2 linked regions of the Methylibium petroleiphilum PM1 genome follow. The main gene of each other region encodes a partner of the protein of the gene in region 2 in a complex. Links are inferred from orthologs where the notes say so. Each region holds a gene or a part of one and is shown on either strand. Other genes may lie near its edges. The genes, in order: dnaG and dnaB.

Region 1 (11,766 bases), 1.0 Mb from region 2 along the record:
CGAGGTCGGCCTCGATGTCGCCCAGGTCCTCGTCGAGCACCGGCAGCGCTTGCTTGGCGGCCGGCTTGCGACCCGGCTTGCCCTTGGGGGCCTCGGGCACGGCGACTTTGGCCGTCTTCCCCGCGGCTTTGGCCGGGGCGGCAGCCGCCTTGGCCTTCTTCGGGTCGATCTCGGCCTTGCCGGCCGACTTGGCTGCGGCCTTGGCGGCCGGCGCCGGCGCGGCGGTCTTCGATGGCTTGCTCGCAGGGGCGGGAGCGCTCTTCTTCGCGGTCATGCGATTCCTTGGAGGATGGGTGTCTCGGGTGCCTGAAGCCATGCGCCGCAATCCGGCCCGGCACTGCATGGCCGCGGAAGGCACCATGCAAACACAGGTCGGGCAGCCGTCGGGCCGGAGGGGGCCGTCGGGGCATCGGCGTTGGCGGGCAAGCTCGCGTGAGTGTCCTGAAGGTGCAGCCCTGGCGGGGGAAGGTGGCCTGTTGGTAACCCTTGTCGAGGGTGGCCGGGGCCCGGAGGTGCTGCGCTCACTCTTGCCGCATACGACTAGCCGACGATTATCGGCGATTCCTGGTCGGGCGTCAAAGCCGCAGGGTCAGGAACTCGCTGTGGTCTGCCCGCGCGCGAGGCGGCGCTTGATCTCGTCGGCGTTCTGGCGGGTACGACGGATCGTGTCCAGCATGTCTGCGGTCAGCGGCTCGGCAGCGGTGAGGCTTTCCAGATCGCGCTCCAACGCATCGAGGCGCACGCGGTCGGCCACCACCCGCAGCTCGGCCTCGGCGTGCTCGCCGACCTCCACCTCGTGCAGCGCCCCGATGCGCTGTGCCAGTTCGGCCAGTCCCGGGCCTTCGCCGCCGGCCTGCATCTCGGCGAGCAGGGTCTGCGGCGATAGCGGGCCCTCTTCGTGGAAGCGGCGGTCGAGCCAACGGAAGAAGCTGCCGTGGGGGTCGAGCACCTCGCACAACAGCTCGTGAGTGGCCACGTCGAGCCGGTCCCACAGGTCGCAGCGCTGCACCAGCAGCCAGGCCCCGCGGTCGAGTGAGCTGGTCGCGGCGCGCAGCGCCCGCCGGTTGGGGCGCGGCGGCGGGCGCGCGGCCTCGCGCCGCGGCGGCGCCTGGCCGCCCCAGAGCGCCTGCAGCTCCGCGGATTCGAGGGCGCCAGCCCGCGCCAGCTCGCCCAGCAGCTGGCGCCGCAGCGCGCCATCCGGCAGCGCCGACCACAGCGGCTTGGCGTTGGCAAGCATGCGCGCGCGCCCTTCGGCGCTGTCGAGATCGCAGCCCTCGCGGGCCACCTCGAGCAGCTGGCGCGACAGCGGCACCGCCTGCTCGACGCAGGCTTCGAAGGCGGCGGTGCCGTGCGCACGCACGAACGAATCAGGGTCGTGCTCTGCCGGCAGGAACAGGAACTTCATGCTGCGCGTGTCGCTGGCGTGCGGCAGCGCCGCCTCCAGAGCGCGGCCGGCGGCACGGCGGCCGGCCGCATCGCCGTCGAAGCTGAAGACGATGCGGTCGGTGAATCGCAGCAGTTTGTGCACATGCTCGGCGGTGCAGGCGGTGCCAAGCGTTGCCACGGCGTTCGGAAATCCGAGCTGGGCGAGGGCCACCACGTCCATGTAGCCCTCGACCACCAGTGCATAGCCGCGCTCGCGCAGCGCCTGGCGGGCCTCGTGCAGGCCGTAGAGTTCGCGACCCTTGACGAACACCGGGGTCTCCGGAGAGTTGAGGTACTTCGGCTCGCCGGCGTCGAGCACGCGACCGCCGAAGCCGATCACTTCGCCCTGCACCGAGCGGATCGGGAACATGATGCGGTCGCGGAAGCGGTCGTAGCGCTTCTGCTCCGGCCCTTCGTCGCCCTGCACGATCACCAGACCCGATTCGGCGAGCAACGGGTCGTCGTAGCGCGGGAACACGCTGGCGAGGCCTCGCCAGCCTTCGGGCGCGTAGCCCATGCCGAAGCGTGCCGCGATCTCGCCAGTCAGTCCGCGGCCCTTGAGATAGTTCACCGCGCGCGGGCTGCCCCTGAGCTGCTTGCGCCAGTGCTCGCCGGCCTTCGCCAGCACCTCGCTCAGCGTGGCCTGGCGCTCCTTCGCTGCCCTGGCGCGCTCGCGCTCCTCGGGCGAGCTGTCTTCCTGAGGCACGGTCATGCCCAGGCGCTGCGCGAGGTCGCGCACCGCCTCGGGGAAGTCGAGCCCGACATGCTCGGTCAGAAAGCGCAGCGCATGGCCCTGGGCACCGCAGCCGAAGCAGTGATAGAACTGCTTGGCCGGGATCACGTAGAAGCTCGGCGTCTTCTCGCCGTGGAAGGGGCACAGGCCCTTGAAGTCCTTGCCGGCGCGCTTGAGCTCGACGTGCGGACCGATGACCTCGACGATGTCGGCGCGGGCGAGCAGTTCGTCGATGAAAGCCTGGGGGATCACGCGCGAAGTCTAGGGCCTGGTCGGGCCAGCGGGCAGTTCGCGCCCGGGCGCGCTCACTTTCATTTCGGCGCCAGCCGGATCGCCCCGTCCAGGCGGATGACCTCGCCGTTGAGCATCTCGTTGGTGAGGATCTGCTGCACCAACTTGGCGTAGTCTGCGGGCGTGCCCAGACGCGAGGGGAAGGGCACACCGGCGGCCAGTGCGTCCTGCACCTCCTGCGGCATCGCGAACAGCATCGGCGTGCCGAAGATGCCCGGGGCGATCGTCATGTTGCGGATGCCGCTGCGGGCCAGGTCGCGCGCGATCGGCAGCGTCATCCCGACCACGCCACCCTTGCTGGCGGCATATGCCGCCTGGCCGATCTGGCCGTCGTAGGCCGCCACCGAGGCCGTCGAGATGATGACGCCGCGCTCGCCGGTGGCTTCGGGGGCGTTGCGGCTCATCGCCTCGGCGGCGAGCCGGATCATGTTGAACGTGCCGACCAGGTTGACCGTGACCACCTTGCTGAACACGGCCAGCGGGTGGGCGCCGTCCTTGCCCACCGTCTTGACGGCGGGCGCGATGCCGGCGCAGTTCACCAGCCCCATCAGCTTGCCCAGCGAGACCGCCTTCGCCACCACCGCCTGGCCGTCGGCCTCGTTGGCGACGTCGCACTTGACGAAGGCGCCGCCGATGTCTCGCGCCACCGCCTCACCGGCCTCGGCCTGCAGGTCGGCCACCACGACGATGCCGCCTTCGCGGGCCAGCATGCGCGCGGTGCCTTCGCCCAGGCCCGAGGCGCCGCCGGTGACGATATAGACCTTGCCTGCGATATCCATGCGGAGCTCCGGTGGTGAAGTGGAGGGAGGAAAGAAAAAGGGCCGCTGCTGCGGCCCCGGTACAAAAAGGAAAAGAGGAAGGAGGGAGAGGCCGCGAGCCGCCCGTCGACCGGCCTCAGGCCAGGGCCGCCAGAGCCCGCGTCGTGATCTCGTCGACGCTGCCGGTGCCGGCGATCTTGCGGTACTTCGGGGCTGCCGCATCGCCGGTCGCGGCCCAGGCGGCGTAGTAGTCGACCAGCGGCCGGGTCTGGCTCTGGTAGACCTGCAGACGCTTGAGCACGGTGGCTTCCTTGTCGTCGTCGCGCTGGATCAGCGGTTCGCCGGTCACGTCGTCGACGCCGGCCACCTTGGGCGGGTTGAACTTGACGTGGTAGGTGCGGCCCGAGGCCACGTGCACGCGGCGACCGCTCATGCGTTCGATGATGGCCTCGTCGGGCACGTCGATCTCCAGCACGAGGTCGAGCTTCACGCCCGCGGCCTTCATCGCGTCAGCCTGCGGGATCGTGCGCGGGAAGCCGTCGAACAGGAAGCCGTTGGCGCAGTCCGGCTGCGTGATGCGTTCCTTGACGAGGCCGATGATGATGTCGTCGCTGACGAGGCCGCCGCTGTCCATCACCTTCTTGGCCTCCAGCCCCAGCGGGGTCCCAGCCTTGACGGCGGCGCGCAGCATGTCGCCGGTCGAGATCTGCGGGATTCCGAACTTCTGGCAGATGAAGGTGGCTTGGGTGCCCTTGCCAGCGCCGGGTGCGCCCAACAGGATCAGTTTCATCGCGGGTCCTCGTGGTTTCTTGTCGGTTCGCACGCCGTGGCACCCGGAGGCGGCACGCGGCTTGTCTCGCAGCTGCTCGACCGTGAAGGAACGTTGCCTGCAGGGTCAAAATGAGAATACCACGCAGCCTTTCGTCAACCTGACTCGCGCGGCGGTTCTTGCCCCGTATCGTGGAGCAGGGCGCGCACGCGTGCCAGGTCGTCGGGCGTGTCGACGCCCGGGCCGGGACGCAGCGGACTCACGTGCACCGCGATGCGCTCGCCGTGCCAGAGCACGCGCAGCTGTTCGAGCGATTCGATCGTCTCGATCGGGCTCGGCGCCAGCTTCGGGTAGCGGCGCAGGAAGCCGGCCCGGTAGGCATACAGACCGATGTGCCGCAGCGGCGGCGGATCGCTCAGCGCTGTTGCCTGGCGCAGCCCAGCGGCGTAGCCATCGCGCCACCAGGGCATCGGCGCCCGCGAAAAGCTCAATGCCCGGCCCAGCGCGTCGCACACCACCTTCACGACGTTCGGGTTCTCGAACTCCGCCACGGTGTCGATCGCGTGGGCGGCCGTGCCCATCACGCATTCGGGGCGCTCGGCCAGCAGGCGTGCGCAGGCGTCGATCAGCGCCGGATCGATCAGCGGCTCGTCGCCCTGCACGTTGACGACGATTTCGCTGTCCGGCAGTGCGAGCAGGTCGCAGGCCTCGGCGAGGCGGTCGCTGCCGGTTGCATGGTCGCGGCGCGTCAGCAGCGCCCGCACGCCATGGCGCGCACAGGCCTCGACCGTGCGCGTGTCGTCGGCCGCCACCACCACCACCGCCGCGCCGCTGGCCAGGGCGCGCCGCGCCACGTGCACCACCATCGGCAGGCCGGCGATGTCGGCCAGGGGCTTGTCCGGCAGCCGGCTCGAACCGAGCCGCGCCGGGATCAGGACCGTGAAGCTCATTCCGACAGGGGTGCGGCCTGCGAGGGCGACTCGTCCAGTGCGCGCGCCTCCGATTCGAGCATCACCGGAATGCCGTCGCGGATCGGGAACGCCAGCCGGTCGGCCGCGCAATGCAGCTCGTGGCTGGAGTGATCGTGCGTCAGCGGGCCCTTGCAGATCGGGCACACCAGCAGGTCCATCAATCGGGTGTCCATGCTCATCCTTCGCGGCGCGGTGACAGTGGGGCCAGTGCGGTGTCGAGTGCGGCGAAGAATGCCGGCTCGGGCGAGAAGTCTAGCGGCGCGACCCAGACCCGCGTGCCGGGCCGCTCGCGTCGTACGCGGTCGACCGGGAGCTTGACGGCGTCCTTCTCGGTCACGATCACGTCGGGGGTCGCGGCCGGCCAGGGCAGGGCGTCGAACGCCGCGTGGTCGGGCAGGGCCTGCTCCTGCACGTCGAGGCCGGCGTGGCGCAGCTGTTCGAAGAAGCGCTGAGGCTGGGCGATGCCGGCGCAGGCGAGTACGGGCCTGCCGCGCAGCGAAGCGAGCGTGGCGGCGGCAGCCGGCGTGCCCTGCCACCACGCCGCGAGCGCCACGGCGCCGGTCAGCGCGCGTCGCGTCGCGTAGCCGGGCAGTGGCGTGCTGGGCCGGTCGGCGTTGTAGAGCACCAGCGCGGTCCCGGCACCGGTCGGCGTGTCGATCGGCTCGCGCAGCGGGCCCGCCGGCAGCAGCCAGCCGTTGCCGGCTCCCCGAGCATCGAACACCACGACTTCGACATCGCGCGCCAGGCGGCGGTGCTGCAAGCCGTCGTCGGCAACGATCACGTCGATCTCCGGCCGGGCCCGCAGCAGCGCGGCGGCCGCCGCCACGCGGTCGCGGCCGACCACCACCGGCGCGCCGCTGCGCAGGTGGATCAGCAGGGGTTCATCGCCCACGACGTCGGCCGGCGTGTCGGCGGCGACGGCCTGCACGCCGAGGGCAGTGCGGCCGTGTCCGCGCGACACCACGCCGGGCTGCCAGCCTTGGCGACGCAAATGGGCCAGCACGGCGATCACGGTGGGCGTCTTGCCGGCACCGCCGGCGATGCGGTTACCGATCACCACGACCGGCCGGCCGACGCGCACGCTGCGGCCGGGGGTGAGCCGATAGCGACGGTTGCGCAGCGCCACGGCCGCGCCGTACAGCGCCGCCAGTGGTCGCAGCGCCCAGGCCACCGGCCCGCGGCGCAGCCACTGCTGGGTCAGGAAGGCTTCGAGCGGTGCGCGCCGCGGCGCGCGGGGCGGGTCCGCATTCAACGCGGCTCGGCGTCGGCGCCGTTGCGGCTGCCTTGGGTCGCGAAGGTCAGCTGTTGCAACCCGGCGCGGCGGGCGGCGTCCAGCACATTGATCACGCTCTGGTGGGCCGCGCTCGCGTCGGCGGAGACGATCACCACCCGGTCGTTCTGGCCCGCGGCGGCGGCAGCCAGGGCGGCTGTCAGCGTGGCGAGGTCACGACCCGCGACCGCGTCGCGGTTGACCGTGTAGCGCCCGTCGCTCGCGACGCCGACGATGATCTCTTTCGGATAGTCGCGGGCGCGTTCCGAATCGGCCACCGGCAGGTTCACCTTCAACTCGGTGAACTTGGAATAGGTGGTCGAGAGCATCAGGAAGATCAGGATCACCAGCAGCACGTCGATGAACGGGATCAGGTTGATCTCCGGCTCCTCGCTGCGGCGGTGGCGGAAGTTCATCGCCATGGTCGTCGGGCCCGGTGCCGCTGCTCAGCTCTGGCGCGAAGTGAAGCGCAGCAGGTGCGGCATGATGCGCTCGCTGGCCTGCTCGAGATCGATCGTGTACTCGTCGACTCGCCCGCGGAAGTAGCGATAGAACATCAGCGACGGGATGGCCACCACCAGCCCGAAGGCCGTGTTGTAGAGCGCGATCGAGATGCCGTGCGCCAGTTGTTCCGGGTTGCCTCCGACGCCGGCGGTGGTGGCCGGGGCCTGCGAGCCGAAGATCTCGATCATGCCCACCACCGTGCCGAACAGCCCCAGCAGCGGCGCTGCCGAAGCGATGGTGCCCAGGGTGTTCAGGTAGCGCTCGAGACGGTGCACAGCGGCACGTCCGGCGGTCTCGAAGGCGATGCGCAGGCCGTCCTCGGTGATGCGCGGGTCGGCGATCACCGCGCGCAGGCCGCTGGCCAGCACGCTGCCCAGCACCGAGTTGGCCGACAGCTTGTTCACCACCTCGGGCGCCGGCAGGCTCTTGCTGGTGACGGAGATGACTTCATCGAGCAGTCGCTGCGGCACGACGCGCACGGTGCGCAGGCTGCTGAATCGCTCGATCACGAGCGCCAGCGCAACGATGGAACACAGGATCAGCGGCCAGATCGGCCAGCCCGCGGCTTGTATGATCGAAAACAACGAGGTTCTCCTGATTCGGGTCGCGGCGATTATGGCCCGGCCCCGGCGGTGCCTGCCGCGACAGCCCCCTCGAGTTCGCTGCCGCAATCGTCCACCGTTGTTGTGGATAACTTTGTGGGCAACCACCTTGCTCCCCGCCTCAAACGCCCGCCAGTCAAGGCCTCGAACAGATTGCTCAAACAATGAGCACAAAAAAACGCTTTGGAATCAAAGGCTTGCACAACTTTGACAGGCTCATGACGGGGTCAGTGCGGTGCGCGGCCTTATTTGGCGCGGCTGTGGAGTTCCATCCCCGCATTTCGAGGGGGCTCGGAGCGTATCGGGGCCATTGCGATGGCCCCGGCTGATCGCCCCGCGGTGCGCGGCGTGATGCCCGTGGAGGAGGGAGCGGGCCGTGCCATCGGGCCCCGGGTCTGGGAGGTCGCTGCGCTGGTGCATGCAGTCGCCGACACGCTGGCGGCGCGCTTCGCGTCCGTCGCCGTGCGCGGCGAGGTGTCCGGCTACACCCGAGCCGCCAGCGGCCATTGCTACTTCACGCTGAAGGACGCCGAAGGCACCGCCGCGCTGCGCTGTGCGATGTTCCGTCGCGCCGCGAGCCTGCTCGACTTCGCGCCCGAGGAGGGGCATCTCGTCGAGTTGCGCGGTCGTCTGGCGGTGTACGAGCCACGTGGCGAACTGCAGTTCGTCGTCGAATCGATGCAGCGTGCCGGCGCAGGCGCCCTCTACGAGCGCTTCCTGCGGCTCAAGGCCCAGCTCGAGGCCGAGGGCCTGTTCGACGCGACGCGCAAACGAACGATCGTCCGCCACCCTGCCTGCATCGGTGTGGTCACGTCGCTTGCGGCGGCGGCCCTGCACGACGTGCTGACCGCGTTGCAGCGCCGAGCGCCGCAGGTGCGCGTGATTGTCTACCCGAGCCCGGTGCAGGGCGCCGAGGCCCCGGCGGCGTTGGCCGCAGCGATCGAGACCGCCGGACGGCACGGCCGGGCCGACACGCTGATCGTCGCCCGGGGCGGTGGTTCGCTGGAAGACCTGTGGGCCTTCAACGAGGCGCTGGTGGTGCGTGCCGTCGCGGCCAGCCGCATCCCGGTGATCGCCGGCATCGGCCACGAAACCGACGTGAGCCTGGTCGACTTCGCCGCCGACCTGCGCGCACCGACGCCGACCGCGGCGGCCGAGCTGGCCGCCATGCCGCGCGAAGAGGCGCTGGCGGTGCTGCACGATCTGGCGCGGCGCGCCAGACGCGGCGTGGCGCTGCGCCTGGACGGCCAGGCGCAGCGGCTCGACCGCACCGCGCTGCGGCTCGCGCGGCCGGCCCAGGCGCTGGCGCCGCACCGCGAGCGGCTGGCGCTGCTGTCGCAACGGCAGCGAACGGCGATGCACCGCCACCTCGAACGACAGCAGCAGCGCCAGGCGGTGCTGGCCTCGCGCTGGATGCAGGCGGCGCGGCAACTGCGCCTGCGCGCCGTCCAGCGGCTCGACGTGCTGGTCGCACGCCTGGGTGCGCTCGACCCGCAGCGCGTGCTGTCGCGCGGCTATGCGTGGCTCGGTGACGCCGAGGGACGGGCGCTCACATCGGTGAACCAGCTGCAGCCAGGGCAGACCGTGAAAGCCCGGCTGGCCGACGGCCGCATCGAGGCGCAGGTGATCGGCATCGAACCCGACAAGCCCCGACGCTGATGCAGGCATGCGCCGCGCAGGCGGCCGGCCTGCGGGTGCTGCCTACAATGCCCCTCTCATCCCCCAGGCTCAAGACCAAGGAAGGACAGACCTCATGGAACACACCCTGCCGCCGCTGCCGTATGCGATGGACGCCCTCGCGCCGCACCTCTCGAAGGAGACCTTCGAGTTCCACTACGGCAAGCACCACCAAGCCTACGTGACCAATCTCAACAACCTGATCAAGGGCACCGAGTTCGAGTCGCTGAGCCTGGAAGACATCGTCAAGAAGTCCAGCGGTGGCGTGTTCAACAACGCAGCCCAGATCTGGAACCACACCTTCTTCTGGAACAGCATGAAGCCGCAGGGCGGCGGTGCGCCGAGCGGCGCGCTGGCGGCCGCCATCGACGCCAAGTGGGGCAGCCTGGCCGCCTTCAAGGAAGCCTTCGCGAAGAGTGCCGTCGGCAACTTCGGCTCCGGTTGGACCTGGCTCGTGAAGAAGGCGGACGGCTCGGTGGACATCGTCAACACCGGCAACGCCGCCACCCCGCTGACCACCGCCGACAAGGCGCTGCTGACGGTCGACGTGTGGGAGCATGCCTATTACATCGACTTCCGCAATGCGCGCCCGAAGTTCGTCGAGACCTTCCTCAATTCGCTCGTGAACTGGGACTTCGCAGCGAAGAACTTCGCCTGAGTCCCGCCTCGGCGCGATCCCGGGCCGGCCCAGTGCCGGCCTTTTTCATGCCGTGGGCGTCTAGGGTTTGAAGGCGTCGCCGCTGAGCCGGCTGCCCGGCTTGAGCCCGCGTTTGGCGAACCAGCCCTGGTTCATCTCGAGCACCAGCCGCACCGGCTTCGTCGAGCACTTCGAATCCAGCGTCTGCGGCGGCATGTCGACGATCTGCGTGATGGTGCCGTCGTCGGCCAGGTAGGCGATCGACAGCGGGAGCAGCGTGTTCTTCATCCAGAAGCACTGCGTCGCGGCCTCGTCGAACACGAACAGCATGCCGTCGTTCGGGGGCATCGTCGGCCGGTTCATCAGGCCGATCGCGCGCTGCTCGGGCGTGCGCGCCACCTCGGCCTGGATGTTGTGGATGCCCGCATTGAGACGCACCGAGGGCAGCTTCTGCGGGCCCGACTGCGCCGGTGCGGTCGCCGCCAGCAGCGAAAGCAGCGCGGGAACGACGAGACGGAGGTGACGGCGAGGTGCGGGCTTGATCTGCATCAGTTCGACGGGGAGAGTTCGGTCCTAGAGTAACGCACGGGGCCGTCCGCAGCCGACCGCAGGCTGACGCCTGCCGCGCTCCGTCGACGCCCCATGCCTGCCACCACCCTGACACTTGCCGCCCCTGCGCTGGCCCTGCCGCCGACCGAACTGTCGGGGCGGCAGCGCGTTGCGCTGGACGACGACACGGCGCTGGCCGCCTGCACGACGTGGCAGGAGGCTGCCGACGGCCGGCGCGAGGCCCGCACCCGGCTGGTCCTGCAGGGGCTGCACTGCGCGGCCTGCGCGGGACTCATCGAGGCGGCACTGGAGCGGGTCGATGGGGTGCGTGCGGCACGGGTGAACGGCGCGTCCGAGCGGGCCGAGGTCGACTGGGACCCCGCCCGCACCCGCGCCTCGGCCCTGATCGAGGCCGTGCAGCGGGCCGGCTACCAGGCCTACCTGGCCGATGCCGAGGACGCCCTGCGGGCCCGACAGGCCGAATCGCGCCAGGCGCTGTGGCGGCTGTTCGTCGCGGCCTTCTGCATGATGCAGGTGATGATGGCCGCGGCGCCCGGCTACTTCGCGGCGCCGGGCGATATCGCGCCCGATCTCGCCGCGCTGCTGCGCTGGTCGGCCTGGGTGCTGACGCTGCCGGTGCTGCTGTTCTCGGCGCGGCCCTTCTTCAGCGGTGCCTGGCAATCGCTGCGCCAGCGGCGCATCGGCATGGACGTGCCGGTGGCGCTCGGCATCGCGGTCACCTTCGTGGCCAGCAGCGCTGCGAGCTTCGACCCTGGCGGGATCTTCGGTCACGAGGTCTATTTCGACTCGCTGACGATGTTCGTCTGCTTCCTGCTGGCCGGCCGCTGGCTCGAGGCGCGCTCGCGCGAGCGCAGCACGCGCTCGCTCGACGCGCTGCTGCGCCGCCTGCCCGACAGCGTCGAGCGACTCGCCGCCGACGGCAGCGTGGCCTGGGTGCCGGCGGCGCGGTTGGCCGCGGGCGACCGGGTCCGCGTTGCGGTGGGGCAGGCCTTCCCGGCCGACGGCTGCCTGATCGAGGGCCGGACGCAGGCCGACGAATCGCTGCTGACGGGCGAGTCGCGGCCGCTGGTGCGCGGCGTCGGCGACGCGGTGATCGCCGGCAGCCTGAACCTCGGCGCGCCGGTGCTGATGCGGGTCACACAGGTCGGCCATGGCACCCGCCATCAACAGATCGTGGCGCTGATGCAGCGAGCGCTGACCGAGCGGCCGTCGACGGTGCGCTGGGCCGACCGCGTGGCCGCGCCGTTCGTGGGCGGCGTGCTGCTGCTGGCGGCGGCGGCCTTCGGTGTGTGGATGCACGTCGACCCGTCGCGTGCCGTGTGGGTGGCGGTGTCCATCCTGATCGTCACCTGCCCCTGCGCGCTGTCGCTGGCTGCCCCGTCGGCGCTGATCGCGGCCACCGGCGCGCTGGCGCGTCGCGGCGTGCTGGTGCAGCGCCTCGACGCGCTCGAGACGCTGGCGCAGATCGACGTCGCCTGCTTCGACAAGACCGGCACGCTGACCGAAGACCGGCTTGCGCTCGCGCAGGTGGTGTGGCCGGACGGTGACGACCTGCAGGC
Region 2 (11,838 bases):
TCACAAACCGCGGCGGGCGCACCTGCCATGCAGCGATCATCGCGCGCGAGCTCGGCATCCCGGCGGTGGTGGGCTGCGGCGATGCGACCGAGACGCTGAAGGACGGTGCACTGGTCACCGTGGCTTGCTCCGAGGGTGACACCGGCTACATCTACGACGGACTGCTCGAGACCGAGATCAGCGACGTGCAGCGCGGCGAGCTGCCGTACTGCCCGGTCAAGATCATGATGAACGTGGGCAACCCGCAGCTGGCCTTCGACTTCGCGCAGATGCCCAACTCCGGCGTCGGCCTGGCGCGGCTCGAGTTCATCATCAACAACAACATCGGCGTGCACCCGAAGGCGATCCTCGACTACCCGAATGTCGACGCCGACCTCAAGAAGGCCGTCGAGAGCGTGGCCCGCGGCCACGCCTCGCCGCGCGCCTTCTACGTGGACAAGCTGGCCGAGGGCATCGCGACGATCGCCGCCGCGTTCTGGCCCAAGCCGGTCATCGTGCGCCTGAGTGACTTCAAGTCGAACGAGTACAAGAAGCTGATCGGTGGCTCGCGCTACGAGCCCGAGGAAGAGAACCCGATGCTGGGCTTCCGTGGCGCGTCGCGCTACATCAGCAGCGAATTCGGCGAAGCCTTCGCGATGGAGTGCGAGGCGCTCAAGCGTGTGCGCCAGGAAATGGGCCTGACCAACGTCGAGATCATGGTGCCGTTCGTGCGCACGGTGAAGCAGGCAGAGCGTGTGGTGGGCATGCTGGCCGAGCACGGGCTCAAGCGCGCGGCGGCCGGCGGCAGCGACGACCTCAAGGTCATCATGATGTGCGAGGTGCCGAGCAACGCCATCCTGGCCGACCAGTTCCTCGCGCACTTCGACGGCATGTCGATCGGTTCGAACGACCTGACCCAGCTCACGCTCGGACTGGACCGCGACTCCGGGCTCGAACTGCTGGCGGCCGACTTCGACGAGCGCGACCCGGCCGTCAAGGCCATGATCTCGCGAGCCATCACCGCGTGCCGTGCCACCGGCAAGTACATCGGCATCTGCGGCCAGGGGCCCAGCGACCACCCAGACTTCGCCGACTGGCTGGCGGCCGAGGGCATCGTGTCGATCTCGCTGAACCCCGACACGGTGGTCGACACCTGGCAGCGTCTCGCCAAGCGCTGAGTTCTGCACGCTGCAAGTCCGCGGGCTGAGCCCCGGACCTCGGAACGGCCCCGATCGGGGCCGTTTGCCGTTTTGCGTGCGCCAAGCTTCGGGTAAGTCCTAACAGGGCATATCAGAGCATCGTCAGGTTTCGTCAGCATCGCGTAAGGCGCTATTTCACAATGAAAGGAACCGTTACGGGGCCCCATGCTGCTGTTCATCGCATCGATCAAGCTCATCGCAGAGATCGCCCTGTGCGCACTGGCCGGACGCTGGCTGCTCGGCGTCCTGGCGGGCGCCAAGCGCGAACAGAATTTCTTCTATCAGTTGCTGAACGGCCTGACCCGCCCCTTCACCACTGCGTTCCGCGCCATCACGCCGAAGCTGGTGATCGACCGTCACATCCCGCTGCTGACCTTCATCGCGCTCGCGTGGATCTGGGTGTTCATGGTGATCGAGAAAGTCAGCCTCTGCCGGGCGGCGCCAGGTCAGGGGCTGTGCCAATGAACTCGGCGACCGTGCCGCGCCAGGGTGGTTGGTGGCGTCATCTGCTGCTCAAGTGGCGCGCGCAAATGCTGCTCGTCATCAATCGGCGCGATGGGGCGCTCGAGATCTTCGACGAGATGCTGGGGCAGTGGCCTGACGACGCGTATGCGCTCGCCAGCCGAGCTCACGTGCTGGCGCAGGCCGGACGGGCCGATGCGGCGATGGCCGATTTCCGCCGCTTGCTCGATGCGCAGCCCGAGCACGCCCATGCCTGGTTCAACCTCGGTTTCCTGCTGGAGCAGCAGGGCCGGCTCGACGAGGCCGAACAGGCATTCCGCCGCGCGCTCGAACTTGAGTCCAAACTCGACCGGGCCTGGTACGGCCTGGGTCTGGTGCTGATCCGTCAGCACCGCTACGACGAGGCCGTCGCCGCGTTGAAGCGCAACACCGAACTGCAGCCCATGAGCCCGCACGGCTGGTACCAACTGGCGCGGGTGCATGTCGATCGTCAGCAACCCGAGGAGGCGGCCAAGATCATTCGCCATCTCCAGGGGTTCGAGCCCAAGGTGGCCGCTCAGCTCGAGCGGGAAACCGGACTGCTCGGCTCGCCGGCCGGCGGGCACTGAAACGCGCCCGTCCACGGGCGGCAGGCATCGCGTCGAAGAACGCGAGGGACGGTGGCATCAGCAAGACCGGTGACCCCCCGACGGGGTTGGAGACAACAAGGACTGGAGCACAGCGATGCAGGTGACTGAACAGCAGCGGCTCTACTGGCAGAAGAACCTCAGGATCACCTCGGTCCTGCTGGCGATCTGGTTTGTAGTGACCTACGTAATGGCGTATTTCGCGCGAGACCTCAGCTTCTCGTTCTTCGGCTGGCCTTTCAGCTTCTACATGGCGGCGCAGGGCTCGCTGATCATCTATGTGGTCATCATCTGGTACTACGCCAGGACGATGAACCGCCTCGATCAAGAACACGGCGTTGCCGAGGAGGACTGACATGGCTGGAATCACACCGAATGCGGCCGCCGCGGGCAGCAGTCGCGCCGCCAACGCGGCCTTCAAGTCGCAACTTAACAAGGTCTACACCTGGTACACCGGTGGCTTCATCGCCTTCGTGATCGTGCTGGCGGTGCTGGAGCAGATGGGGCTGCCGCGCAGCTACATCGGCTTCATCTTCCTGCTGGCTACCGTGGCCCTGTATGCCGGCATCGGCATCATGAGCCGCACCACCGATGCGGCCGAGTACTACGTGGCGGGGCGCCGCGTGCCGGCGGTCTATAACGGCATGGCCACCGGTGCCGACTGGATGTCGGCCGCCTCGTTCATCGGGATGGCCGGCACGCTGTACCTCACCGGCTACGGCGGCCTGGCCTTCATCATGGGCTGGACCGGCGGCTACTGCCTGGTGGCGCTGTTCCTGGCGCCCTACCTGCGCAAGTTCGGGCAGTTCACCATTCCCGACTTCCTGGGTGAACGTTACGGCGGCAATCTGGCCCGGTTCATCGGCATCTTCGCGGCGATCCTGTGCTCGTTCACCTACGTGGTGGCGCAGATCTACGGCGTAGGGTTGATCACGGCACGCCTGAGCGGGCTGGCGTTCGAGATCGGGGTGTTCGTCGGCCTCGGTGGCATCCTGGTGTGCTCCTTCCTCGGCGGCATGCGCGCGGTCACCTGGACGCAGGTGGCGCAGTACATCATCCTGATCATCGCGTACATGATCCCTGTGGTTTGGCTGTCGGTGAAGCAGACGAGCGTGCCGGTGCCGCAGGCCATCTACGGCGCCCAACTGCAGAAGATCACCGCCAAGGAAGCTCAGCTCAAGGCCGACCCGAAGGAACTGGAGGTCATCGCCGCCTTCAAGCAGCGTGCCGAGGGCGCCGATGCCAAGTTGAAGGACGTGCCGGCCGCGATGGCAGCCGACAAGGCAGCGGCCGAGCAGAAGCTCGCCGACCTGAAGGGCGCGAATGCACCGCTGGCCGATGTGCAGGCGGCCGAGAAGGCGCTGGCTGCCTTGCCGGCAACGGAAGCCGATGCCAAGAAGGCCTACACGGCGGCGAAGACTGCGAACGAGGCGCGTGCCAAGCCCTTGGCCGGCATGCCACCCCACGCACAGCAGTACGCCGGCGACCCGAATGGCGACGAGAAGGCGCAGAAGACCTTCGACGATTCGCGTCGCAACTTCCTGGCGCTGGTGTTTTGCCTGATGGTCGGCACGGCCGCGCTGCCGCACATCCTGATGCGCTATTACACGACGCCTTCGGTCAAGGAGGCGCGCGAATCGGTGACGTGGTCGCTGTTCTTCATCTTCCTGCTTTACTTCACCGCGCCGGCGTTGGCCGTGCTGGTGAAGTTCGAGGTGTTCAACAACGTCGTCGGCACGCCGTTCGACCAGTTGCCCGCCTGGATCGCCAACTGGGCGCGGGTCGATCCGACGCTGATGTCGGTCACCGACATCAACAAGGACGGCATCCTGCAGCTCGGCGAGATGAAGATCGGCGGCGACATCATCGTGCTGGCCACGCCTGAGATCGGTGGCCTGCCGTACGTGGTGTCGGGCATGGTCGCCGCAGGCGGTCTGGCAGCGGCGCTGTCGACCGCGGACGGCCTGCTGCTCACGATCGCCAACGCGCTGTCGCACGACCTGTACTACAAGATGATCGATCCGAACGCGTCGACCTCCCGCCGCGTGACGATCTCCAAGATCCTCTTGCTGGTCGTGGCCCTGGCAGCGGCCTACGTGGCGTCGCAGAAGCCGGCGGACATCCTGTTCCTGGTGTCGGCGGCGTTCTCGTTCGCGGCGGCGGGCTTCTTCCCGGCCCTGGTGCTCGGCATCTTCTGGAAGCGTGCTTCCAGCGCCGGGGCCGTGCTGGGCATGATCGCCGGCCTGGGGACGACCATGTACTACATGGTCCACAACCAGCCCTGGCTGCGTGGCGTGTTCGGCATCACCGATCCCGTCAGCCTGTGGTTCGGCATCCAGCCGATCTCGGCGGCGACCTTCGGTGTGCCGATCGGTTTTGCGGTGATCATCATCGTGAGCCTGTTCACTCCGGCACCGAACAAGAAGGTGCAAGAGCTGATCGAGCACGTTCGCTATCCGAACCTGCGCGGCGACACGGTGAAGAGCCTGGGTACCTGAGGCCCCGTGGGGCCGGCCTCAGGGCTGGCCCGCCACGGCTGACTGGCGGCCCCCGGCAACGGGGGCCGTTTCCATTGATGCGGCTATAATCTTTGGCTCACCTTGCCGCACTCCTTGTTGACGCTAGGGGGCGGCTTCCCCGCCGACCGATCACCGTGCCTGCACGGCCGCAAAGCGGACATCCACAAGGAGTACCGATGCGTCATTACGAAATCGTCCTGCTGATCCACCCGGATCAAAGCGAGCAGGTTCCGGCCATGCTGGAACGCTACAAGGGCCTGGTCACCGCTGCCGGTGGCAAGGTGCACCGCGTCGAGGATTGGGGTCGCCGCCAACTGGCCTACCTGATCAACAAGCTCGCGAAGGCGCACTACCTGTGCCTCAACATCGAGTGCAGCAAGGAAACGCTGCTCGAGCTCGAGACCGGCTTCAAGTTCAACGACGCCGTGCTGCGCCACCTCACGGTGGTCAAGAGCAAGGCCGAGACCGCGCCCTCGATCATGATGAAGGCCGTCGAGCGTGAGGAATCACGCAAGGCGCCGCAGCCGCAGGAAGCCGCTGCCTGATTCCGGTGAAGCCCTGCCTGCCGCAGGCGCCTGCATGAACCGCGTGGTTCTTCAGGCGCAGTTGGTGGAGCGGGGCGTGATGCGCTACACGCCCGCCGGTTTGCCGGCACTCGACTTGAGCCTGAGGCACGAGTCGCAAGTGACGGAAGCCGGGCACCCGCGCCGGGTCTCCCTGGAGATCCGGGCCGTGGGAATCGGGGCGGTGGCCGAGCAGCTCGGCAAGCTGGCGGTGGGAGACACCGCCGGGTTCGCCGGATTCCTCGGGTCCCACCGCAACGGCAAGGGCGTGCTGCTGCACATCACCGAATTCGACGCCCAGCCCGCTTCGCTTTGAGCAACCCGTTTCAGATTTCAGGAGTTCACTATGCCCCCGCCCCGTGGTAAAGGCCGTTTCGGCAAGGACAAGCGCCCGAAGCGCAACACCCAATCGCTGCTGTTCCGTCGCAAGCGCTTCTGCCGCTTCACGGTCACCGGCGTTACCGAGATCGACTACAAGGATGTCGACACGCTGCGCGACTTCATCGCCGAGAACGGCAAGATCACGCCCGCCCGCCTGACCGGCACGCGTGCCTTCTTCCAGCGTCAGCTGTCGACCTGCATCAAGCGCGCCCGCTTCCTGGCCCTGCTGCCGTACAGCGACCAGCACAAGTCCTGAGGAGCCCGCCATGCAAATCATCCTGCTCGAGAAGGTGGCCAACCTCGGCAACCTCGGTGAGGTCGTCAAGGTCAAGGACGGCTACGCACGCAATTTCCTGATCCCCAGCGGTGCTGCACGTCGTGCCACCGAAACGGCGGTCAAGGAATTCGAAGCCAAGCGCATCGAACTGGAAAAGGCTGCGGCTGCAAAGCTGGCCGCCTCCCAGGCCGAGGGCGAGAAGCTCAACGGCAAGACCATCAGCATCACGCAGAAGGCCGGCGTCGATGGCCGCCTGTTCGGTTCGGTCACCAACCACGATATCGCCGAAGCGCTGGGCAAGGCTGGCTTCAAGGTCGTGAAGTCGCAGGTGCGCCTGCCCAACGGTCCGCTGAAGACCGTGGGTGAGCATCCGGTGACGGTCGCCCTGCACACCGACGTGGTGGTCGACGTGAACGTGACGGTGGTCGGCGAGACCGACTGAGTCTTCTGTCCGCTCGCGACGAAGGCCGGCATTCGCCGGCCTTTGTTTTTGCGGCGGTGCCTGTACAGCGCCGCCCCCAGACCACCCACCGGATTTCCACAGACTTGCCCACAACGGCGGGTCGGCGACCGGCATAAGATCGAACGATGTCAGCCATTTTCTCCGGGGGCGGCGCGCGCCCTGATGCCCGCGGCGACGACGAGGTCGCCCGCCTGCGCATCCCGCCGCAATCCATCGAGGCCGAGCAGAGCGTGCTGGGGGGGCTGCTGATCGACAACGGCGCCTGGGACCGGGCCGGCGACCTGCTGAACGACGGCGATTTCTACCGCCACGAGCACCAGTTGATCTACGGTGCCATCGGCAAGCTGATCAACGCCAGCAAGCCGGCCGACGTGATCACCGTCTACGAGCAGCTGCAGTCGCTCGGCAAGGCCGAGGAGGTGGGCGGGCTGGCCTACCTGAACCAGCTCGCGCAGAGCGTGCCGAGCGCGGCCAACCTGCGCCGCTACGCCGAGATCGTGCGCGAGCGCAAGATCCTGCGCGACCTGGTTGCCACCAGCGATGAGATCGCCACCAACGCCTTCAACCCGCGCGGTCGCGCGGTCTCCGAGATTCTCGACGAGGCCGAGGGCAAGATCTTCAAGATCGGCGAGGCCGGCTCGCGCACCAAGCAGGGCTTCCAGGGCATGGACACCCTGGTCGTGCAGCTGATCGACCGCGTCACCGAGCTGGCCGAGAACGGCGCCGAGGAAGTGACCGGCGTGCGCACCGGCTTCTTCGACCTCGACCGCATGACCGCCGGCCTGCAGCCGGGCGACCTGATCGTGCTGGCGGCGCGCCCGTCGATGGGCAAGACCGCGTTCGCGCTCAACATCGGCGAGCACGTCGCGGTGCAGGAAGGCCTGCCGGTGGTGGTGTTCTCGATGGAAATGGGCGCCTCCCAGCTGGCGTTGCGGATGGTGGGTTCGCTCGGCCGCATCGACCAGTCGGGGCTACGCACCGGCCGGCTGCGTGATGACGAGTGGGGGCGTCTGACCGAGGCGGTCGACAAGCTCGGCAAGGCCAGCGTGTTCATCGACGAGAGCGCGGCGCTGACGCCGAGCGAACTGCGCGCCCGCGCCCGCCGTCAGGCGCGCCAGTGCGGCCAGCTCGGCCTGATCGTGGTCGACTACCTGCAGCTGATGAGCGGCTCCAGCTCGAACGAGGAGAACCGCGCCACCGTGATCGGCGAGATCTCGCGCGGCCTGAAGTCACTGGCCAAGGAACTGAAGTGCCCGGTGATCGCGCTGTCGCAGCTCAACCGCAGCGTCGAGACGCGCACCGACAAGCGGCCGATGATGAGCGACCTGCGCGAGTCGGGCGCGATCGAGCAGGATGCCGACGTCATCATGTTCATCTACCGCGACGAGTACTACAACAAGGACACCAAGGAGCCTGGTGTTGCCGAGATCATCATCGGCAAGCAGCGTAACGGCCCGGTCGGCACGGTGAAGCTCACCTTCCTGAAGCCCCTGACCAAGTTCGACAACCTCGCGCCGGGCAGTAGCGGCAGCGACTACTGACGCCCGGGTGGGGTTTCAGGGTGGGCGGCTTGACAGTCGGCCCCCATGTACATACGCTGTCCATGGACAGGGGCAAGGGGCCCCGATCGGGAGAGACGACATGGCCGCAGCCGTCGAACGCATCGTGGTGCAGGCAACCTCGCAGGACAAGAAGGCGATCGCCGCCAAGGCAAAGCGTCTGGATCTGCCCGTGTCGGAACTGATGCGCCGCGGCGCCTTCGCCTACGAGGCCAAGGAAGCGGACCAGGAACTGGGCGTACTGGCCGATGCCGCGCGCGATGCTGCCGATCGCGCCGGCGCCGCCATCGACGATGCGCTGAATTTCATCGAGGCGAGCAACAAGCGCATCGCCGCGATGGAGGCAAAGGCGTCCCGCCCGCCGAAACCAGCCGCCGGCCGGGCAGCGGTGCGCAAGGCCGCCTGATGGGTGTCACCGACCGCGTCTGGGGCGCGCTCACCTCGATGATCAAGCTCGAGGACAAGGTCAACCGGCAGTCCGACGCGATGAAACTGCAGCAGCAGAAGATCGAGGACCTGACCGGCCGCGTGATCCGGCTCGAGGCTCAGCTCGAACTGCTGACCACGGCTGCGGTCGTGAAGCGGTTGAAGAACGACTGAGCCTTGGCCGCGCGACCGGCGCGACCGTCAGTGGAAATCGCGCGAACTCGTCGCCAGCCGGCCCAGCCAGGGCGTCATGTCGACCAGCCGCCGCGCCAGCAGGTGCGTCACCCCTTCCGGCGAGCGCTGCCATTCCCCGGCCACGGCCAGCAGGCGTGAGGCGAGCAGCGCCTGGCGGAAGCGCTCGCGCACGCCCTTCCAGACGATCACGTTGACCGAGCCGGTCTCGTCTTCCAGCGTGACGAAGATCGTGCCCTTGGCGGTCTCGGGCTGCTGGCGGCCGACGACGATGCCGCAGGCCCAGACGCGGCAGCCATCCTTCAGGGCACCGAGCTCCCGCGCGTTGCGCCAGCCACGCTGTACGAGTCGCGGACGCAGCAGCGCCAGCGGATGGCGGCGCAGCGTGAGCTGGGTGCTGGCGTAGTCGAGCGTGATCTCCTCGGCCTCGGGCGGCGCGGGCAGGACGAGCGGGTCTTCGCGATGCGTCGCACCGGCGAGCAGGGCGGTGCGGCGGGGCTGGCCACTCGCATGCCACGCCTGTTGCCGGCGGTGGCCGGCCAGGCTCTGCAGTGCGTCGGCGCGGGCCAGCACCTGCAGGGCCTGGGGATCGAGCCCGGCGCGCCGCGCCAGGTCGTCGAGGCTGGCGAATGTCGACACAGCGCGGGCAGCCACGATGCGGTCGGCGGCCGCCTCGCTGAAGCCGGAGACGAGGCGCAGCCCCAGGCGCACGGCGGGCTGCAGCGAGCGTGCCGCGCAGGGCGTGCTGCCCGGTGACGCCGGCTCGAGCGTGCAGTCCCAGCCGCTGTGGCCCACGTCGACCGGGCGCACTTCGACCGCGTGGCGCCGTGCGTCCTGGACCAGCTGCGACGGTGCGTAGAAGCCCATCGGTTGCGAGTTCAGCAGCGCGGCCAGGAAGATCGCCGGCTCGTGGCACTTGAGCCAGGCGCTCAGGTAGGCCAGCAGCGCGAAGCTGTAGGCGTGGCTCTCCGGGAAGCCGTACTCGCCGAAGCCCTTGATCTGCTGGAAGATGCGCTCGGCGAACTCGCGGTCGTAGTTCTTTTCCACCATGCGACCGACGATGCGCTGGTGGAATTGCTGCAAGCCGCCCTTGCGTTTCCAGGCCGCCATCGCGCGGCGCAGTTCGTCGGCATCGCCGCCGCTGAAATCGGCCGCGATCATGCAGATCTGCATCACCTGCTCCTGGAAGATCGGAACGCCCAGCGTGCGCTCGAGCGCCTGCTCGAGCGCTGGGTAGGCCGGTGGCGGGCGCAGGCCCCGGCGCTGCAGATCACGCTGCTTCAGGTAGGGATGCACCATGCCGCCGCTGATCGGGCCCGGCCGCACGATCGCGACCTGCACCACGAGGTCGTAGAACTCACTTGGCTTCAAGCGAGGCAGCATGCTCTGCTGGGCCCGGCTCTCGATCTGGAACACGCCCACGGTGTCAGCTTCCTGGATCATTTCGTAGGTGGCGATGTCATCGCGCGGGATGTCCTGCATCCGCCATGACGGGGATATGGGTGCGCCGCCGTTGGCGCCGGGCGGCGGGCCGCGCCAGTCGGTGATCAGCGCGAGCGCGCGCTTCAGCGCACTCAGCATGCCCAGCGCCAGCACGTCGACCTTCAGCAGCCCCAGCGACTCAAGATCGTCCTTGTCCCACTGGATCACGCGGCGGTCCTTCATCGCGGCGTTCTCGATCGGCACCAGGCGCGACAGCGCGTCCCGCGCGATGACGAATCCGCCGACGTGCTGCGACAGGTGCCGCGGAAAGCCGATCAGCGCGGCGCTCAGTGCCAGCCACTGCCGGGTGACCGGGGCGTCCGGATCGAAGCCGGCCTCGACCAGCCGGGCGGGCAGAGCCTCATGCCCGTCGAACCACTGGTGGCTCTTCGCGAGGCGGTCGATGCGCTGCCCGTCCAGCCCCAACGCCTTGCCGACCTCGCGCACCGCACCGCGCACGCGGTAGGTCGCCAGTGCGGCGGCCAGTGCGGTGCGGTGCGTGCCGTACTTGCCGTAGATGTACTGGATGACTTCCTCGCGCCGCTCGTGTTCGAAGTCGACGTCGATGTCGGGCGCCTCACCGCGCTCCTCGCTGATGAAGCGCTCGAACAGCAGTGGGGTCTGCGTCGGGTCGACCTCGGTGATGCCCAGGCAGTAGCAGACCGCCGAATTGGCGGCCGAGCCGCGACCCTGGCACAGGATGCCCTCGGAGCGGGCGAAGCGCACCACGTCGTGAACGGTGAGGAAGAAGGCCTCGTAGCGCTTGCGGAAGATCAGCGCGAACTCGTGTTCGATCTGCGCCTGCACCATGCCAGGCACGCCGCCGGGATAGCGCACGCAGGCCCCTTCCTCGGTCAGGCGCCGCAGGTGGCTGCTGGCCGTCTCGCCGGCCGGCACGATCTCGTCCGGATACTCGTACTTCAGCTGCTCCAGCGAGAAGTCGCAGGCCCGCGCGAGGTCCACGCTGCGCTGCAGCCACTCGGGACGGCAGAGCTGCGCCAGCGCCAGCCGCGAGCGCAGGTGCTGCTCGGCGTTGCGCATCAGCGCGTAGCCGCAGTCGGCGACGCGGCGCTTCAGGCGGATCGCGGTCAGCGTGTCCTGCAGCGGCTTGCGCGAGCGCACGTGCATCAGCACGTCGCCCGCCGCCGCCAGTGGCAGGCCGGAGGCGGCCGATGCGTCGAGCAGGCGCTCCACGAAGGACTCGTCGTCGGCCCAGCGCAGCAGCTCGACCGCGATCGAGGCGCGCTCGCCGCAGCGGCCCGCCAGCCAACGGGCCTGCGCGAGCAGGGTGGCGTGAGGCTCGTCGCGGCGTGGGATCAGCAGCGCCAGGCAGTCGGGCACGCCGGCGGCATGGCCCTGGCCGGCCAGCAGCGCATCGAGGTCGTCGACGCTCAGTTGGTAGTGCCCCTTGGCGCTGCGGCCGCGACCGAGCGTGATGAGACCACAGATCTGGGCATAGCCTTCGCGGTTCTTCGCCAGCAGCACCAGGCGGCAGCCCGGTGCGGTGGGCGAGGCCGCGAGCGTGAACTCGCTACCGATGATCAGGGCCGGCAACGGCGGGTTGCCGTTCTCGCGCAGCCGCTTCAGCGCCGCATGCGCCCGCACCACGCCGGCCACCGAGCACTCGTCGGTGATCGCGATCGCCGCATAGCCGAGCTGGGCGGCGCGCTCCACCAACTCCTGTGGGTGCGAGGCGCCGGTCAGGAAGCT

What was found.
Region 1: the proteins of dnaB (region 2) and dnaG are in contact, whole or in part, in a crystal structure (PDB 2R6A), measured with the Geobacillus stearothermophilus proteins. The link is inferred for Methylibium petroleiphilum PM1 from one-to-one orthologs. Residues at the interface, in WP_033016901.1 of Geobacillus stearothermophilus: Ser13, Glu15, Ala16, Gln18, Glu91, Leu92, Asp94, Ala95, Val96, Pro97, Thr98, Ala99, Ala100, Asn101, Tyr104, Tyr105, Ile108; in WP_049624496.1 of Geobacillus stearothermophilus: Lys456, Leu457, Leu458, Pro459, Ala460, Asn463, Ala464, Leu467, Leu535, Leu536, Ile537, Ala538, Gln544, Glu545, Asp548, Tyr549, His552.

What each region holds. Positions count from the first base shown.
Region 1 is NC_008825.1:2,639,456-2,651,221, reverse strand. Bases 1-2,891 are described here. They hold dnaG (DNA primase), read right to left. Parts: upstream 2,411-2,891; coding sequence 590-2,410; downstream 1-589. Other genes in these bases: MPE_RS12555 (3-hydroxyacyl-CoA dehydrogenase), read right to left, coding at 2,470-2,891; rpoD (RNA polymerase sigma factor RpoD), read right to left, coding at 1-274. Also shown: more of MPE_RS12555, read right to left, coding at 2,892-3,228; adk (adenylate kinase), read right to left, coding at 3,344-3,997; kdsB (3-deoxy-manno-octulosonate cytidylyltransferase), read right to left, coding at 4,132-4,926; MPE_RS12540 (Trm112 family protein), read right to left, coding at 4,923-5,120; lpxK (tetraacyldisaccharide 4'-kinase), read right to left, coding at 5,123-6,199; MPE_RS12530 (ExbD/TolR family protein), read right to left, coding at 6,196-6,633; MPE_RS12525 (MotA/TolQ/ExbB proton channel family protein), read right to left, coding at 6,664-7,305; xseA (exodeoxyribonuclease VII large subunit), read left to right, coding at 7,639-8,982; sodB (superoxide dismutase [Fe]), read left to right, coding at 9,077-9,658; MPE_RS12510 (DUF192 domain-containing protein), read right to left, coding at 9,719-10,186; MPE_RS12505 (heavy metal translocating P-type ATPase), read left to right, coding at 10,280-11,766. UniProt on the Escherichia coli protein: RNA polymerase that catalyzes the synthesis of short RNA molecules used as primers for DNA polymerase during DNA replication.
Region 2 is NC_008825.1:1,641,434-1,653,271, forward strand. The notes cover bases 5,840-8,802. They hold dnaB (replicative DNA helicase), read left to right. Parts: upstream 5,840-6,594; coding sequence 6,595-8,010; downstream 8,011-8,802. Other genes in these bases: rpsR (30S ribosomal protein S18), read left to right, coding at 5,840-5,985; rplI (50S ribosomal protein L9), read left to right, coding at 5,996-6,448; MPE_RS07720 (hypothetical protein), read left to right, coding at 8,111-8,434; MPE_RS07725 (hypothetical protein), read left to right, coding at 8,434-8,628; MPE_RS07730 (error-prone DNA polymerase), read right to left, coding at 8,656-8,802. Also shown: ppsA (phosphoenolpyruvate synthase), read left to right, coding at 1-1,157; MPE_RS07675 (hypothetical protein), read left to right, coding at 1,344-1,643; MPE_RS07680 (tetratricopeptide repeat protein), read left to right, coding at 1,640-2,248; MPE_RS07685 (DUF4212 domain-containing protein), read left to right, coding at 2,364-2,621; MPE_RS07690 (VC_2705 family sodium/solute symporter), read left to right, coding at 2,623-4,764; rpsF (30S ribosomal protein S6), read left to right, coding at 4,962-5,330; priB (primosomal replication protein N), read left to right, coding at 5,365-5,664; more of rpsR, read left to right, coding at 5,695-5,839; more of MPE_RS07730, read right to left, coding at 8,803-11,838. UniProt on the Escherichia coli protein: The main replicative DNA helicase, it participates in initiation and elongation during chromosome replication. Travels ahead of the DNA replisome, separating dsDNA into templates for DNA synthesis.